Regions from separate parts of the Promicromonospora sp. NPDC019610 genome, predicted to be linked through region 1. Evidence: riboswitches for the same ligand, from Rfam matches in the RefSeq annotation. Region 1 holds a riboswitch; each other region holds the start of a gene.
What was found. Region 1 has a riboswitch for cyclic di-AMP ahead of ACH45N_RS25305 (C40 family peptidase). Riboswitches for the same ligand answer to the same signal wherever they lie in the genome.
Positions count from the first base shown of each region.

Region 2: linked by a shared signal. The riboswitch ahead of ACH45N_RS09350 (C40 family peptidase) and the one ahead of ACH45N_RS25305 (C40 family peptidase) in region 1 are both predicted to bind cyclic di-AMP.
Region 3: linked by a shared signal. The riboswitch ahead of ACH45N_RS01560 (C40 family peptidase) and the one ahead of ACH45N_RS25305 (C40 family peptidase) in region 1 are both predicted to bind cyclic di-AMP.

Region 1 is NZ_JBIRXX010000004.1:90,660-95,333, reverse strand. It holds gene ACH45N_RS25310 (phytoene desaturase family protein) at 1-1,202, opposite strand, end outside; cyclic di-AMP (ydaO/yuaA leader) riboswitch at 1,331-1,510, shown strand; gene ACH45N_RS25305 (C40 family peptidase) at 1,511-2,395, shown strand; gene ACH45N_RS25300 (NAD(P)-dependent oxidoreductase) at 2,517-3,494, shown strand; gene mutM (bifunctional DNA-formamidopyrimidine glycosylase/DNA-(apurinic or apyrimidinic site) lyase) at 3,590-4,674, opposite strand, start outside.
Region 2 is NZ_JBIRXX010000001.1:2,092,263-2,096,936, forward strand. It holds gene ACH45N_RS09340 (cysteine hydrolase family protein) at 1-185, opposite strand, end outside; gene ACH45N_RS09345 (purine-cytosine permease family protein) at 182-1,609, opposite strand; gene ACH45N_RS09350 (C40 family peptidase) at 1,720-2,559, opposite strand; cyclic di-AMP (ydaO/yuaA leader) riboswitch at 2,563-2,730, opposite strand; gene ACH45N_RS09355 (FAD-binding oxidoreductase) at 2,925-4,274, opposite strand; gene ACH45N_RS09360 (ornithine cyclodeaminase family protein) at 4,396-4,674, opposite strand, start outside.
Region 3 is NZ_JBIRXX010000001.1:355,533-360,206, reverse strand. It holds gene ACH45N_RS01570 (S8 family serine peptidase) at 1-973, opposite strand, end outside; gene ACH45N_RS01565 (hypothetical protein) at 1,113-2,006, opposite strand; cyclic di-AMP (ydaO/yuaA leader) riboswitch at 2,170-2,365, shown strand; gene ACH45N_RS01560 (C40 family peptidase) at 2,367-3,101, shown strand; gene ACH45N_RS01555 (hypothetical protein) at 3,283-4,218, opposite strand; gene ACH45N_RS01550 (GlsB/YeaQ/YmgE family stress response membrane protein) at 4,224-4,490, opposite strand.

The DNA.
Region 1 (4,674 bases):
TGGCAGTAGATCTCGCTCGGCGGCACGTCGGGGATGCGCCCTGCGGCTGCCTGCGCGTACGCGTCCTGGAGCTGGGTGAGTGACTCGTTGACGTGCAGCGTGCCGCTGAACGCGGCCACGGGGTCGACGTCGTCCCGCAGCCGGGGCAGCCGGCGCAGCAGCATGTTCACCTTGAGCTGGGCGCCCTCGGGCCTCGGCCCGGCAGCCCTCTCCCCCGCAGTCCTCTCCCCCGCGGACGCCTCCCCCGCGGACACCGACCCGGAGGCGGCGCCCCGGCCGGCCGCGGCGAGCAGCCGCTCCAGCTCGGCCGGCGCGCACCCGGCGAGCACGTGCCCGGCGGTCACGCCCCGGGTGCGCCCGGCGGCGTCGGTCCAGGCCACCTCGGCCCCCACGGCTCCGGGGTCGACGGCGGTGACGGTCGCCGAGGTGACGATCGTGGCGCCGGCCGCCACCGCGGCGTCGCGCAGGGCACCGGAGACGGCCCCCATACCGCCCACGGGCACGTCCCAGTCGCCGGTCCCGTTGCCGATCACGTGGTAGAGGAAGCAGCGGTTCTGCCGCAGGGACGACTCGTCGACGTCGGCGAACGTGCCGATCAGGCCGTCCGTGGCGGCGACGCCGCGCACGACGTCGTCAGCGAAGGTGCGGCGCAGCACCTCGCCGAGGGGCTCCTCGAAGAGCGCGCGCCAGGCCTCCTCGCCCACGCCGTCGGCGACGAGGTGCCGGACGGCGGAGCGCGGGAGCAGGGGTTCGGTGAGCGTCGGGGCGAGGCGGCGGGCGACCTCGGCGGTCATGGCGTAGAACCGGCCCCAGGCCTCGAAGTCGGCGTCAGAGCCGGTGAGGCGCCGGAACGAGGCGCGGGTGGCGGCGTCGTCCTGGGTGTCGACCAGCAGGCCGCCGTCGGCCACGGGGGTGTACGACGACCAGCGGCGCCGGACGAGCCGGACCGGGAGGCCGAGCTCGTCGATGATCCGCCGGGGCAGGAGCGAGACGAGGTAGGAGTAGCGCGACAGACGGGCGTCGACGCCCGCGAACGGGCGGGCCGAGACGGCGGCGCCGCCCACGTGGTCGGCGCGCTCCAGGACGAGGACCGAGCGTCCGCCGCGGGCCGCATAGGCCGCCGCGGTGAGGCCGTTGTGACCGCCGCCCACGACGACGACGTCGTACCGGGCGCGCAGGGTGTCGGGCAGGGAATCGGGCATGCACGCCATGGTGACACGCGGCACTCATTGCCAGGAACGTTCCACCACAAGACGGTATGTGACCTAATCGTGACATTTACGCAACGGACGAGTACGGTCGATCTCGCCGCTCCAGCAACGGGGAGGTCCAGGCCCGGACGCCGAATCCTGTCACCGGTCCTGAGCAGCCAGAACGTGACAGGGGCGGGGGAACCAGGTAAGCCGGGCACGCGAGTGTCCTCGGGGTGAAGCCTCCTTGTGAGGCCGGGTGATCGCTCTCCCCATCCGAACCCGACAGCTCACCTCGTAGGCGTCCGAGGAGATCACTGGTGACCGTACTCACCGACCGCACCCACGACTGGGCGGACGACCAGGCAAACCGACCCAGCAACCGGGGGCGGCACCGCGCCGAGGGCCCCGCCCTCACCCCCTTCACCGCTCTGACCCAGACAGCAGCCGAGAATGCCGCCCGTACCGGCGCCATCGCGGTCGTCACGTCCGGCATGCTCGCGTCGGTCTTCACCCAGACCGCCCACACCGCGCCTGCCGAGTCCCACACCCAGACCACGCTCGCCAACAAGACGTTCGACACCACGACCCGCGCGGGCCTGGCCGAGAACCTCGTGACCAAGGTCCAGGTCGCCCACGACGCCGACTTCCAGGCCGAGCGGGGCCGCGTCACCGTGACCCCGTACGCCGAGACCGAGGCAGGCATCGCCGAGGCCAGGGCGAAGGCGGAGGCGGAGGCCCGCGCCAAGGCCGAGGCGGAAGCCAGGGCGAAGGCCGAGGCGGAAGCCAAGGCCGCCGCTGAGGCCGCGGCGGCAGCAGCAGCCGAGGCCGAGGCCGCCGCCGCGGCGGTCGCCGAGTCCTCCGCGGGCCTCGGCCAGCAGGCCGTCAACCTCGCCCTCGAGTACGTGGGCGTGCCCTACGTGTGGGGCGGAGCCTCCCCCAGCGGCTTTGACTGCTCCGGGCTCATCCAGTACGTCTACGGCCAGCTCGGGGTCAGCCTCCCGCACAGCTCGGCCTCGATGTCGACCGTCGGCTACCAGGTCTCCGCCGCGGAGGCCCAGCCGGGCGACATCGTCTGGACGTCCGGCCACGTCTCGCTCTACGCGGGCGACGGCATGGTCGTCGAGGCGCAGCAGGAGGGTGTCCCCGTGCACTACACGGAGATGTGGCAGACCAACCCGGTGTTCATCCGGGTGACGGGCTGACGCCTCCCGGGCCGCACGTCGGACCGCACGCCGGAGCGCCCGTCCGGCCGTCCCGAGGAGGTTCCTCGGGACGGCCGGACGGGCGCTCTGCTCCGTGGCCCGGTCGGGTAACGTCCCCGACGTGAAGATCCTCGTACCGGACGTGCCCTTCGACCTCGACTTCCCGTCCCTGCTGCCCGACGGCGGAGCCTCCTTCGCGCCCGGCGGCACCGACACCGTCGCCACCTACGCGATGAACGAGCCGATCCCCGCCGAGCACACCGACGCCGAGCTGCTCGTCACCTGGTCCAGCCCGCCCAAGATCGTCGCCGACGCCGCCGAGCGGCTGACCGGCCTGCGCTGGGTGCAGACCCTGTCGGCGGGCCCGGACGTCGCGCTGCGCTCCGGATTCGCGCCCGACGTCGTCATCTCCTCCGGGCAGTCCCTGCACGACGACACCGTCACCGAGCACGCGCTGGCCCTCATCCTGGCGTCGGTCCGGCGGATCGACGTGTCCCTGGCCGCGCAGCAGGAGCACCGCTGGGCCAAGGAGATCGCGTTCGCCCAGGCCGACGGCGTCACCGGCCGCGAGTACTCGCTCGACGGCGCGCGCGTGACGATCTGGGGCTTCGGCTCGATCGCCCTCCGGCTCGCGCCCCTGCTGACCGCGCTCGGCGCACAGGTCACGGGTGTCGCCTCGCGGGCGGGCGAGCGCTCCGGCTACCCCGTGGTCGACGCCGGCGGCCTCGACGCGCTGCTGGCCGAGACCGACCTGCTGGTCTCGCTGCTGCCGGCCGTGCCCGCGACGCGGCACATCCTGGATGCCCGGCTGCTCGGCCTGCTGCCGCCGACCGCGCGGTTCGTCAACGTCGGCCGCGGCGCGACCGTCGACGAGGCCGCCCTGGAGGACGCCCTGCGCTCCGGCCGGCTCGCCGGCGCGGCGCTCGACGTCATGGAGACCGAGCCGCTGCCCGCCGACTCGCCGCTGTGGGACGTGCCGAACCTGATCCTCACGCCGCACGTCGCGGGTGGGCGCCCGCGCGGCGCGGCCCGCTTCCTGGCCGAACAGCTGACGGCCTGGCGCACGGGCGGCACGCTCCGCAACGTCGCGACCCGCTGACCCGACCCCGCCCGACCCTTCGTTGAGTGCGGGCTACCTGATGTCCCGGGCGCTCCGATTCGACAGATAGCCAGCACTCAACGGGCGGGGCGGGGTCAGAGGCTGCGGGGTCTCGGTTGGCAGACCGGGCAGGTGAAGGACGACCGGTTCATGAACGCGTCGCGGCGCACCAGCGCGCCGCAGCGACGGCACTCCTCGTTCTCCCGGCCGTACACGGCGAGCGACCGGTCGAAGTACCCCGACTGGCCGTTCACGTTGACGTACAGCTCGTCGAAGCTCGTGCCGCCCTGTGCCAGCGCCTCGCGCATCACCTCGGCCGCCGCGTCCAGCACGCGGCGCACGTCGGCGGCCTTCAGCTTGTCCGTGGGTCGTGCCCAGTGCACCTGCGCCCGCCACAGTGCCTCGTCGGCGTAGATGTTGCCCACACCGGACACGACGGTCTGGTCCAGCAGGGCGCGCTTGATCTGGGTCCGACGACGGCGGACGCGGCTCACCAGCGCGTCCAGGTCCAGGTTCGGGTCGAGCAGGTCGCGCGCGATGTGCGCCACCGGCTCGGGCAGCACGGGCAGGCCGGAGCCGTAACCGGCGGGGACGCTCGCACTCGTCGCGTCGGGCACCAGGTCCTGGACGCTCAGGTGTCCGAACGTGCGCTGGTCCACGAAGTCGAGGTACCGCGCGCCGGAGGGGGCGCCGGCCAGATGCAGGCGGACCCGCAGGTGGGGGTGCTGCCAGTCGTCCGCCGGGTCGGCGGCGCCGGTCGGGGTCCGGGCTGGTTCCTTCTGCGGCGCGTCGATCAGGGCTGCGCCGGGCGCGGTGCTCGGGGCGGTGCCGGGCTCGGTGCTCGGGGTGTTGCCGGGCTCGGTGCTCGGGTCCGCGACCGGAGCGTCGCTCGGCTCGGCGCCGCGCACGAGGAGCTGGCCCGACATCCCGAGGTGCGCCAGCAGCGCGGCCGCGGGGACGACGTCGCCGGCCGGGCTCGCGGGGCCCTCCGGGGATCCGGGGCCCGCGGGCAGGAGCGGCAGCCAGAGGAACTTGCCCCGGCGCACCGCCGCTGCCAGACGCCGCCCGGTGAGCTGGTCGCGGAAGGAGTCCGGGCCGCCGTCGTGCCTGCGCACGCTGTACTCGCGGAAGACCTCGACCTCGCGCACGACGGCCCCCACGACGAGCCGGTCGAGACCGT
Region 2 (4,674 bases), on a different contig from region 1:
GCGGGGGCGACGTACCGGGTGAGGACGGTGCGGCCCGCGAACGCGGGCAGCAGGCGGCGGGTCCCGGCGAGCGCGCGCGGGTAGTCGGGGGAGGCCCAGGGGCTCGGCGGCACGGCGAACACGTCCTGCATGTCGATGACCACCAGGGCGGCATCCGGCCCGACGGCGTCCGCACCCGTGCTCATCGCTCCTCCTGCCGGCGCACCGCGCGGGCGCTCAGCAGCAGCGTCCCGGCGAACCCGATCACCAGGGCGACCAGCACGCCGAGGTTGGCCCACGCCCAGTCGCCGTCCGCCCCGCCGAGGGGGCCGAGCAGGTAGCCCTGCCAGGCCAGCCAGGGCGCGTAGGTGTTGGTCACCAGGCCCCAGCCGATGCCGGTGCCGACCACGACGAGCAGCACGGCGGCCCAGTTCACGGACCCGTACCGGCCGGCCGGGTCGTACAGGTCGGCGTCGGTGTAGTCGCGGCGGCGCAGCAGGATGTCGGCGAGCAGCACGCCGCACCACGCGGCGATCGGGACGCCGAGGGTGATGAGGAAACCCTGGAACGGGCCGATGAAGGAGTCGGCGACGAAGACGACGTAGATCGCGCCGACGACCATGAGCGCGCCGTCGATCGCGGCGGCCACCCAGCGCGGCGCGGGCAGGCCCAGGGAGAGCAGTGCGAGCCCGGAGGAGTAGATGTCGAGGGCGGCGCCGCCGATCAGCCCGGCCAGCGCGACGACGACGAACGGGATGAGGAACCAGGTGGGCAGGATCGTGGACAGGGCGCCGATCGGGTCGGCGCCGATCGCCTCGTTGAGCACGGGGTCGGAGCCGGCGAGCAGCAGGCCGAACACGAGCAGGACGACGGGGGCCAGCGAGGCGCCCAGCGTGGTCCATCCGACGATGCCGCGCCCGGAGGCGGAGCGCGGCAGGTACCGCGAGTAGTCGGCGGCCATGTTGACCCAGCCCAGCCCGAAGCCGGTCATCATGAACACGAGCCCGCCGATGACCTGCGGGCTGCCGCCGGCGGGGATCGCGGCGACCGTGGCCCAGTCGATGTGGTCGAGCACCAGGATGATGTAGACGACGGTGAGCACGGCGGTCAGCACCGTGATGACGACCTGGAGCCGCATCACGAGGTCGAACCCGAAGACGCCCGCGACCACCACGATGCCCGCCACCACCACGAGCGCCACGATCTTGGTGACCGTGCCGCCGCCCCAGCCGAGCGTGTCGAGCACGGTCGACGTCGCGAGCGTGGCCAGCGCGACGAGCACCGTCTCCCAGCCGACCGTGAGGATCCACGACAGCAGCGACGGCAGCTTGTTGCCCCGCACGCCGAACGCGGCCCGGGACAGGACCATGGTGGGCGCCGACCCGCGCTTTCCGGCCAGCGAGATGAACCCGCAGAACAGGAACGACACCACGATGCCAATGGTGCCGACCACGACCGCCTGCCAGAACGACACGGCGAAGCCCAGCAGGTAGGAGCCGTACCCGAGGCCGAGCACCGAGACGTTGGCCCCGAACCACGGCCAGAACAGGTTGCGCGGCGAACCGCGCCGTTCGGCCTCGTCGATGGTGTTCAGGGCGTTGGTCTCGACGCTCGTGGGCGCGCTGCTCATGGTGGCGATCCTGCCACGACGCACGAAGGGCCCGCACCGTCCTGGTGCGGGCCACTTCGTGAGCCGGTGTCGGGCGGAGCCGACCGGGTGGGTCAGCCGACCCGGGTGGGTCAGCCGATCCGGAGGTAGACCGGGCTGTCCTGCCAGATCTCGGTGTACCGGACGGTCTGGCCGGGGACCGGCGCCTCGATCTGCATGCCGTCGCCCGCGTAGATGGCGACGTGGCCCGGGGACCAGATGATGTCGCCCGGCTGCGCGTCGGCGGCCGAGACCTCGGTGCCGGAGTAGCGCTGCTGCGCCGAGGAGTGCGGCAGGGTGATGCCGACCTGGGCGTAGACGTAGGACGTGAAGCCCGAGCAGTCGAACCCGGCGGGGGTCGCACCGGCCCAGACGTAGGGGACGCCGAGGTACTGCATGGCGATGTCGACGATCTTGGACCCGGAGGTGGAGGCCGGGGCGGCCTTCTCCGCGGGCTTCTCGGCGACGGCGGTGGCCTCGACCTCCGCCTTGGCGGGCTCGGCCTCGACGACCGGCTCGGCCTCGACGACGGGCTCGGGCTCGGGCTCCGGCTCGGGGGCCGGCGTCACCTTGATGGTGCCGGTCTCCAGCTCGAACTCGCTGTCGGCGGCGACCTTCACGGCGGGGGCGGTGTCCACCTTGGCCGTGGTCAGGGCCGCGGTGGCCACCTCGGCGTCGGTCGACTTCTGCGTGGCGTCCTGGACGGCGTCGCGCACGGCCTCGAGCTCGGCGGTGTTCGTGCTGGGGTCGTTCGCGGGGGCGGCGTTGGCCGGGATGCCGAGCAGGGAGATGAGGAGTCCCGATCCGGCGGCGACGACCGCGCCACGGCGGGCGGTCGCGGAGATGCCGCGGGACGCGGCACGAGAGATCGGGGTCAGCGGGGTGAGCGGTGCGTGGGCAGCACGATGGCGCCCGGGCATGCGTGTGGTCACAGCAGTTTCTCCCGGCGCCTACGAGGTGAGCTGTCGGATTCGGATCGGAGAATGACCCGGCCGCGTCGTGCTGGTTGCGGCTTCACCCCAAGGGCACCTGGCGGTGCCCACGTACTTGGTTCCCCCGTCCCTGTCATCTGTTCAGAGCAGATCTCGCGGCGGTGACAGGGCTCGGCGTCCACCACGAGTGCCCACGGAATTCCCCGTGAGCGGGACCGACCGTAGCCCGCCTCGGCGCGAAAGTCACGATCGCGTTACGGACATCCCGGTCGGTGCTGGAGCTATTGACCGGAATGTCCGACCTACGCTAGTGCGATGGGCGCCGGCCTGATCGAGGGCGGCGCCCACCGGGTCGAAGGTCCCGACTAGGACATCTGTCCAGGTCGCACATTGTGGTTGCGGGCGAACAGGTTGTCCGCGTCGTACCGCCGCTTGACCGACGCGAGCCGCTCGTAGGTCGACTTCGGGTAGACGTCTGTGACGTCCGTCTCATCCGCGGTCGTGAGGAAGTTCGCGTACGCCCCGCTGAGATGCGGGGCGAGCTTGCCCCAGATCGCGTCCACGCCCTCCCGCGCGGCATCGACGACGGCCACCGGACCGCCCGTCACGGTCGCGACCATCAGGTCCGCCTGGCGGTGCGCGTACGCCGTGGCGTCGCTCGGCACCCGCGCCACCGCGCCACCGACGGTCCGGATCGCGATCGACGGAGCGCCCGGCGACGTGCCGACCTGCGCCAGGATCTGCAGCACCTCGGGCACCGCCTCCCGGTCGACGAAGCCGTCGTGGGCGAGCACCTCGATCCCGGGCGGCGGAGAGCCGCCCTCCACCAGCACGTCCGCGTAGGCCATCAGGGCCACGTCGTCGGCCACCACCGTGCCGAGCCGCCGGACCGGGTCGATCGCCCGGGCCGCGGCCGCGGCGTCGTCCCCGTCGAACGCGACGTGGATCTCGACGGGCGCCTCCGGCCCGCCCGCGAACGGGTTGGCGAGGTTCGCGATGGACGTGAGCTCCTCGGGGGCCGTGCGCAGGTACTCCGCCCAACCCTGGAGCACCTCGACGGCCTCGGACTGCGGGAACACGACCTTGCCGAAGAAGACGTCGGTGGTCGGGTGCGCCACGAAGTGGAACGCCGTCACGACCCCGAAGTTGCCACCGCCGCCCCGGATCGCCCAGAACAGGTCCGGGTGCTCGTCGGCGCTCGCGGTGACGAACGAGCCGTCGGCCAGGACCAGCTCGGCGGCCACCACGTTGTCCAGGGCCAGGCCGTGCTTGCGGACCTTCCAGCCGATGCCGCCGCTCAGCGTCAGTCCGCCGACGCCGACGCTCCTGGTGTCGCCGGAGGAGATCGCCAGGCCGTGCGGGGTGAGGGCCTCGGCGACGTCACCCCAGTGGGCTCCGCCGCCGATCCGCACGACGTGCCGCCCGGGGTCGACCACCTCGACGCCCGCGAGGGGGCTCAGGTCGATCACGATGCCGCCGTCGTTGGTACCGAAGCCCGCGAAGCTGTGGCCGCCGCCGCGCACCGACAGCGTGAGCCCCGACTCGACGGCGAAGCGGACGGCGGCCTGGACGTCCTCGACCGTCCGGGGGCGCAGGACGTAGGCGGGGCTGCCCGCGGCGAGCCGCGAGCGACCGACGTCCTCGTACCCGGCGTCGCCGGGCTCGATGATGTCGCCGCGGAAGTCGCGGCGCAGGGATTCTTGCGCTGAGCTCATGGTCATCCTCTCGGGAGGTGCAGGCCGGGTGCCGCACCGACCAAGAGATGACTCCGCACACCCCGCAGGTGTGACAGACCCCGCTGTGACACGGGCCACCCGGTCCAGCACCGGCCGCGAGTCACCGCACCCCCGCCAGCACCGCCTCCGCCACGACCAGGTCCTCCCACGACATCCCGGTGGTCTTGACCACGAGCGGCCGCGCCGGGTCGGGGCGGACGGCGCCGGTGACGACGTCGCGCATCGGCACCAGGTCCTCGGCGTTCAGGGCGCCGTCCGCGATCGCGAGCACCACGTCGCCCGCCTCGCGCAGTGCGGCGCCCGGGTCCTCGACGACGACGGTCCCGCGAGCGAGCAGGTCGGCCGGCAGCTCCCGGGCGCCCGGCTCGTGCGAGCCGAC
Region 3 (4,674 bases), on a different contig from region 1:
CGGTGCGGAGGATGGCGCCCTCCACCTCGTCGACCGGGCGCCCCTGTGCGAACAGGAGCGCCGCGACCCCGGCCACGTGCGGCGTCGCCATCGACGTGCCCGCGTAGGAGTCGTAGCTGCCGCCCGCACAGGTGTCGGACCCCGTACCCACGGGAACCGTCGACCAGACGTCGCCGTCGCAGCCGGTCAGCCCGCCCGACCCGCCGGGCGCCGAGACGCTCTTCAGGTCGAGCTTGACCGGCAGCTCGGAGTAGTAGGAGTGGAGCCCGGCCGAGTCCGTGGCCCCGACGCAGATCGCGACGCTGGTGAACGCCGGGTCGCTGCAGAGGGGGGTCGACGAGTTGCCGGCCGCCGCCACCGTGAGCACACCGCGCTCGCGCGCGTAGGCGATGGCGTCCCGCATCAGGGTGTCGACGCCGATGATCGTCAGCAGCTGCCCGCCCAGGCCGGAGCCCAGGGAGAGGTTGATGACGTCGGCACCGTGGTCGGCCGCCCAGCGGATGCCGTCCGCGATGTCCTGCGACGAACCCGACCCGGCCTCGAGCACCTTGACCGGGAGGATCCTGGCGTCCGGCGCCACACCCGCGACGCCGATGCCGTTGTCCGTCGCGGCGGCGACGATGCCCGCCACGTGGGTCCCGTGCTCGTCGCCGTCGTTGCTGCCGTCGGGGCCCCTGAAGTCCCCGTCGCCGCACGGACGGACGTCCGCGCAGCCCGTGAAGGTGGCACCCGGCAGGAGCTGTCCTGCCAGGTCGGGCTGGTCGAAGTCGACTCCTGTGTCGACCACGGCCACCACCGCGCCGTCACCGGTGCTGGCCGCCCAGGCCGCCTCGGCGTTGATCTGGTCCAGGCCCCACTGCCTGTCCCGGAGGGGATCGCTGGTCGCTGCCTGCGCACCCGGTGCCCCCGCGACCAGCGCCGCCACGACGAGCGCCGCGGAGGTGGCGGCGCCGACGAGTGACTTCCTGTTCATATATGCCCCCATTGTTCGCACAGGGGCTGATTACCCCCGAACTGGGGCAAACCTAGGGTGATCAGGTCGGCGCCGAACAGGCCTCGCGCGCCGTGAGGGGTGAAATTTACACAATCGCAATCAGTAGGGGCACGACGTGTCAGGCCCACGCCTCGGAGAGCTCGCTCTCGTCCGCGGCCTCCCGGGACAGCCGGAGCGCCGCGATCGCCGCGCCGAGCAGCAGGGCGACCACCCAGGCTCCGAGCTGGTGCCCGTCGGCCACGATCGCGGCGGAAGCGATCTTGCCCGCGGCGATCGCGACGGCGGACAGCGGGTCCTCGGTGAGCGCGGAACCCGGCCAGATGTTCTCCTGCACCGCGAGCAGGGCGGGTCCGGCCGCCTGGAGCACCCACACGGCACCGGCGGCGGGCAACCAGCCGAGGAGCTCGATCGGCCTGCTGTCCACGGTGAGGCCGAATGCGATGCCGAGGGCCACGGCCAACACCCACCACGTGCCGGTCGGGGACACCTCGTTGCCGGGCACGAAGCCCCAGAACCAGCCGTCGACGAGCACCACCGGCAGGGCGAGGGCGACACCGCGCAGCGCGGCCGGCCCGAGGCCCGCCAGGAGCCCCGCGCCGAGGCCCACGATCCCGGCCGCGCAGGTGACCACGAGCATGCCGACCGGCATGGCGTCCCCGGGGACGGTCTCGCGGGCTGCGAGCCACCACGAGGCGCCGCCGGCCCCTGCCATCGCGAGCAGGGTGCCGGCGATCGCGGCCCCGGCACCCGCTCCGGCCGAGCGGGCCAGCCGGGCGGTGGCCCCGGCGAGCACGCCGCCGAACAGCGCCATCACGACGAGGCCGACCACCGCGCCGTCGGCCGTGAAGGGGAGCGGGAGGAGGCCCGCCGCGGCCGTGTCAGACGCCTGCGCGACGCCGGTGACCTGGTACGACAGCTGCGCGAGCCAGGGCAGGAACCCACAGATCCACCAGACGATCGCACTGATGGGAAACACCCACCAGGCGGAGATACGGGAGTGCGATTCGCCCATGCCGCCGAACGCTAGCGGATGTGTGATGTCGGTCATAACCCCTGAAGCCCGGAACGGCGCAAATCTGCGCCTTCGTTGGGTCAGACCGTAATGCGTAACCCGATCGTGACTTTTTCCGTGAACGTGTGTACTTTGACTTCTGCTCCACCTCCACGGTGGAGTCGCGATCCGGACGCCGAGTCCTGTCACCGGTTCGTGACCAGACGTTCAAGACAGGAGCGGGGGACCCATTCCCGGGCGACAGCAGGATCGTCGTCCTCGGGGTGAAGCCGGACGGAAACCCCCCAGTAGCCGTGCGGCCGGGTTGTACTCCTACCCGAACCCGACAGCTGACCTCGCAGGCGGTACAGGAGACATTAGGTGACGAACTCCCTCCGCGGACGGCATCGTGACAGCCGCCCGGCCCAGACTCCGCTGACCATCCTCGCTCGTACCGCCACCGAGAACGCCGGCACCGTTGCCCGCCGCGGCGCGCTCGCCGCAGCTGCCGGTGGCGTCCTGATCTCCACCATCGCGACGACGGCCCACGCGGCCCCGGCGATGGACCTGAAGACCGACGTCAAGACCGCGAAGCTCAACTCGGTCGACCTCAACTCCCTCACCGCGGTGGCCAAGCAGTCCGTCGCCGCCGCCCCCACCGTGACCGTCCCGGCCGACGCGAAGATGCCGATCGAGATGGAAGCCCTGGGCGCCTCCACGGGGGCCGACGGCGAGAAGGGCGAGGGCCCCGCCGTCGTCTCGGTCGACGCACCGGACCCCGTCCCGCTCGGCCAGCAGGCCGTCAACGTGGCCTTCAACTACCTGGGCATCACCTACGTGCTGGGCGGCAACTCGCCGGCGGAGGGCATGGACTGCTCGGGCCTGATCCAGTACACGTACGCGCAGCTCGGGATCTCCCTGCCGCACTCGTCGGGCGCGCTGCTGAGCTCCGGCTACCAGGTCACGTACCCCGAGCCCGGCGACATCGTCTGGACGCCCGGCCACGTGGCGCTCTACGCGGGCGACGGCATGATCATCGAGGCCTGGGCGGCCGGCATGCCGGTGCGCTACACCGAGATGTGGCAGAACAGCCCGACCTTCATCCGCGTCGTCTGAGCCGGAGGCGCAGCGCAGGGTGAGGGCCGAGGAACGAGGCACTCGCCCGGAGCGGAGCCGCAGGCTCAGACGACAAAAGGCAGAGCCTGAGACTGCCTGAACAGAGCTTCTCGCGGGGCGCCCCCTCGGTACCGGGCCCGGTACCGAGGGGGCGCCTTTCGCGTACGCCTGGGACGACGGGCTACTCCGGCCAGTCGCAGCTGTCCGCGATGAAGGCGAACAGGTCGGCACGCGCCGAGTCCGGCATGGGCACGTAGATCACGTGCTGCGTCACCCCGTCGACGCTCGCCGTCACGGGCAGGAAGGTGCCGCGCTTGTCCTCGCCCACGGCGTGGGCGTCGCAGCGGGCGGGCACCACGGGCAGGGTGATGCTGCCCGACCGTTGCCCGTCGAGCGCGGAGCCGGTCCAGCCGGTCTCCTCGCCGTCGGGGTCGGGGTTGTTCATGATGGTGGTCCCGGCGATCCGGTCGATCGTGACCCCCGGCCCGCCGTCCACCGGGTCGATCCGCAGCGTGACCAGGGCGGTGAGCTCCCCGCCGCGCGTCTCGACGGGGATGTCCGCGTCGACGGCGAGGCTCGCACCCGCCGCGACCGCGGCCGTGGCGCAGTCCACCGCGTGGTTCCGCGCGAGGTGCCCGCCGGGGTCGCCCACCTCCGCGACGACGACGTCGGCGGCCGGTCCCAGGTCGTCGAACTCGCCGCGGGCCAGCGTGATCGTGGCCGACGGCGCGGCGTCCGGCACCGGCTCCTCCGGACCCGCCGGGAAGCCCGCGCACTCCGCCTCGCCCAGCTCGACGTAGACGTCCCGCGTGGTGCCGGGCCGCAGCGCCGGGGTGCGGTTCTCCTTGGTGGGGTGCGACGGCCCGAAGCCGTCCGCGTCCAGGGCGCCCGACAGGAGCGTCATCGTCTCGTCCGAGTCGTTGGTGACCGCGAGGACGATCTCGCGGGCGGCGTACTGCGTGCGCCCCTGGTCCACCTGGACGCTGAGGTGGTCGGCGATGTCGTCGGGCACGGGCCCCAGGGTCGACGACGGCGCGGGCGCGCCCGAACATGCGACCGCGGCCGCCCCGACCAGCGACGTCAGGACGACGACGAGGGTGGTGCGGCCGCGGGCCACAGCGGTCAGGCGGTCTTGCGCCGACCGAAGATCGCCTGCGCGATCAGGATGACGATGACCGCGCCGATCACCGCGAAGAGCCAGGTCGACCAGGACCAGAACTCGTCGAATCCGATGTTGAAGATGAGTCCGCCCAGCCAGCCGCCGAGCATGGCGCCGAGCACGCCGAGAAGCAAGGTGACCCAGAAACCGCCCGGCTGCTTGCCCGGGATGACGATGCGTGCGATGACACCGGCGATCAGTCCGAGGATGAGAAAGGCCCAGAAGCCCATGGCATTTTCCTCCAGTCGTGTTGCTTGCTTGTGCTCTACTCCAGCACTTATTCGGTCCACTTGCCACCGGACCCGCCGATCATGCTCATATCGGGACATTGCGCCCGGACGAGCCGAGGCGCACCGCCGCGCTAAGGTTCGGCCGGGCAAGGGGCCCTGAGGCAAGGCCGGAGCGCGGCTCCGG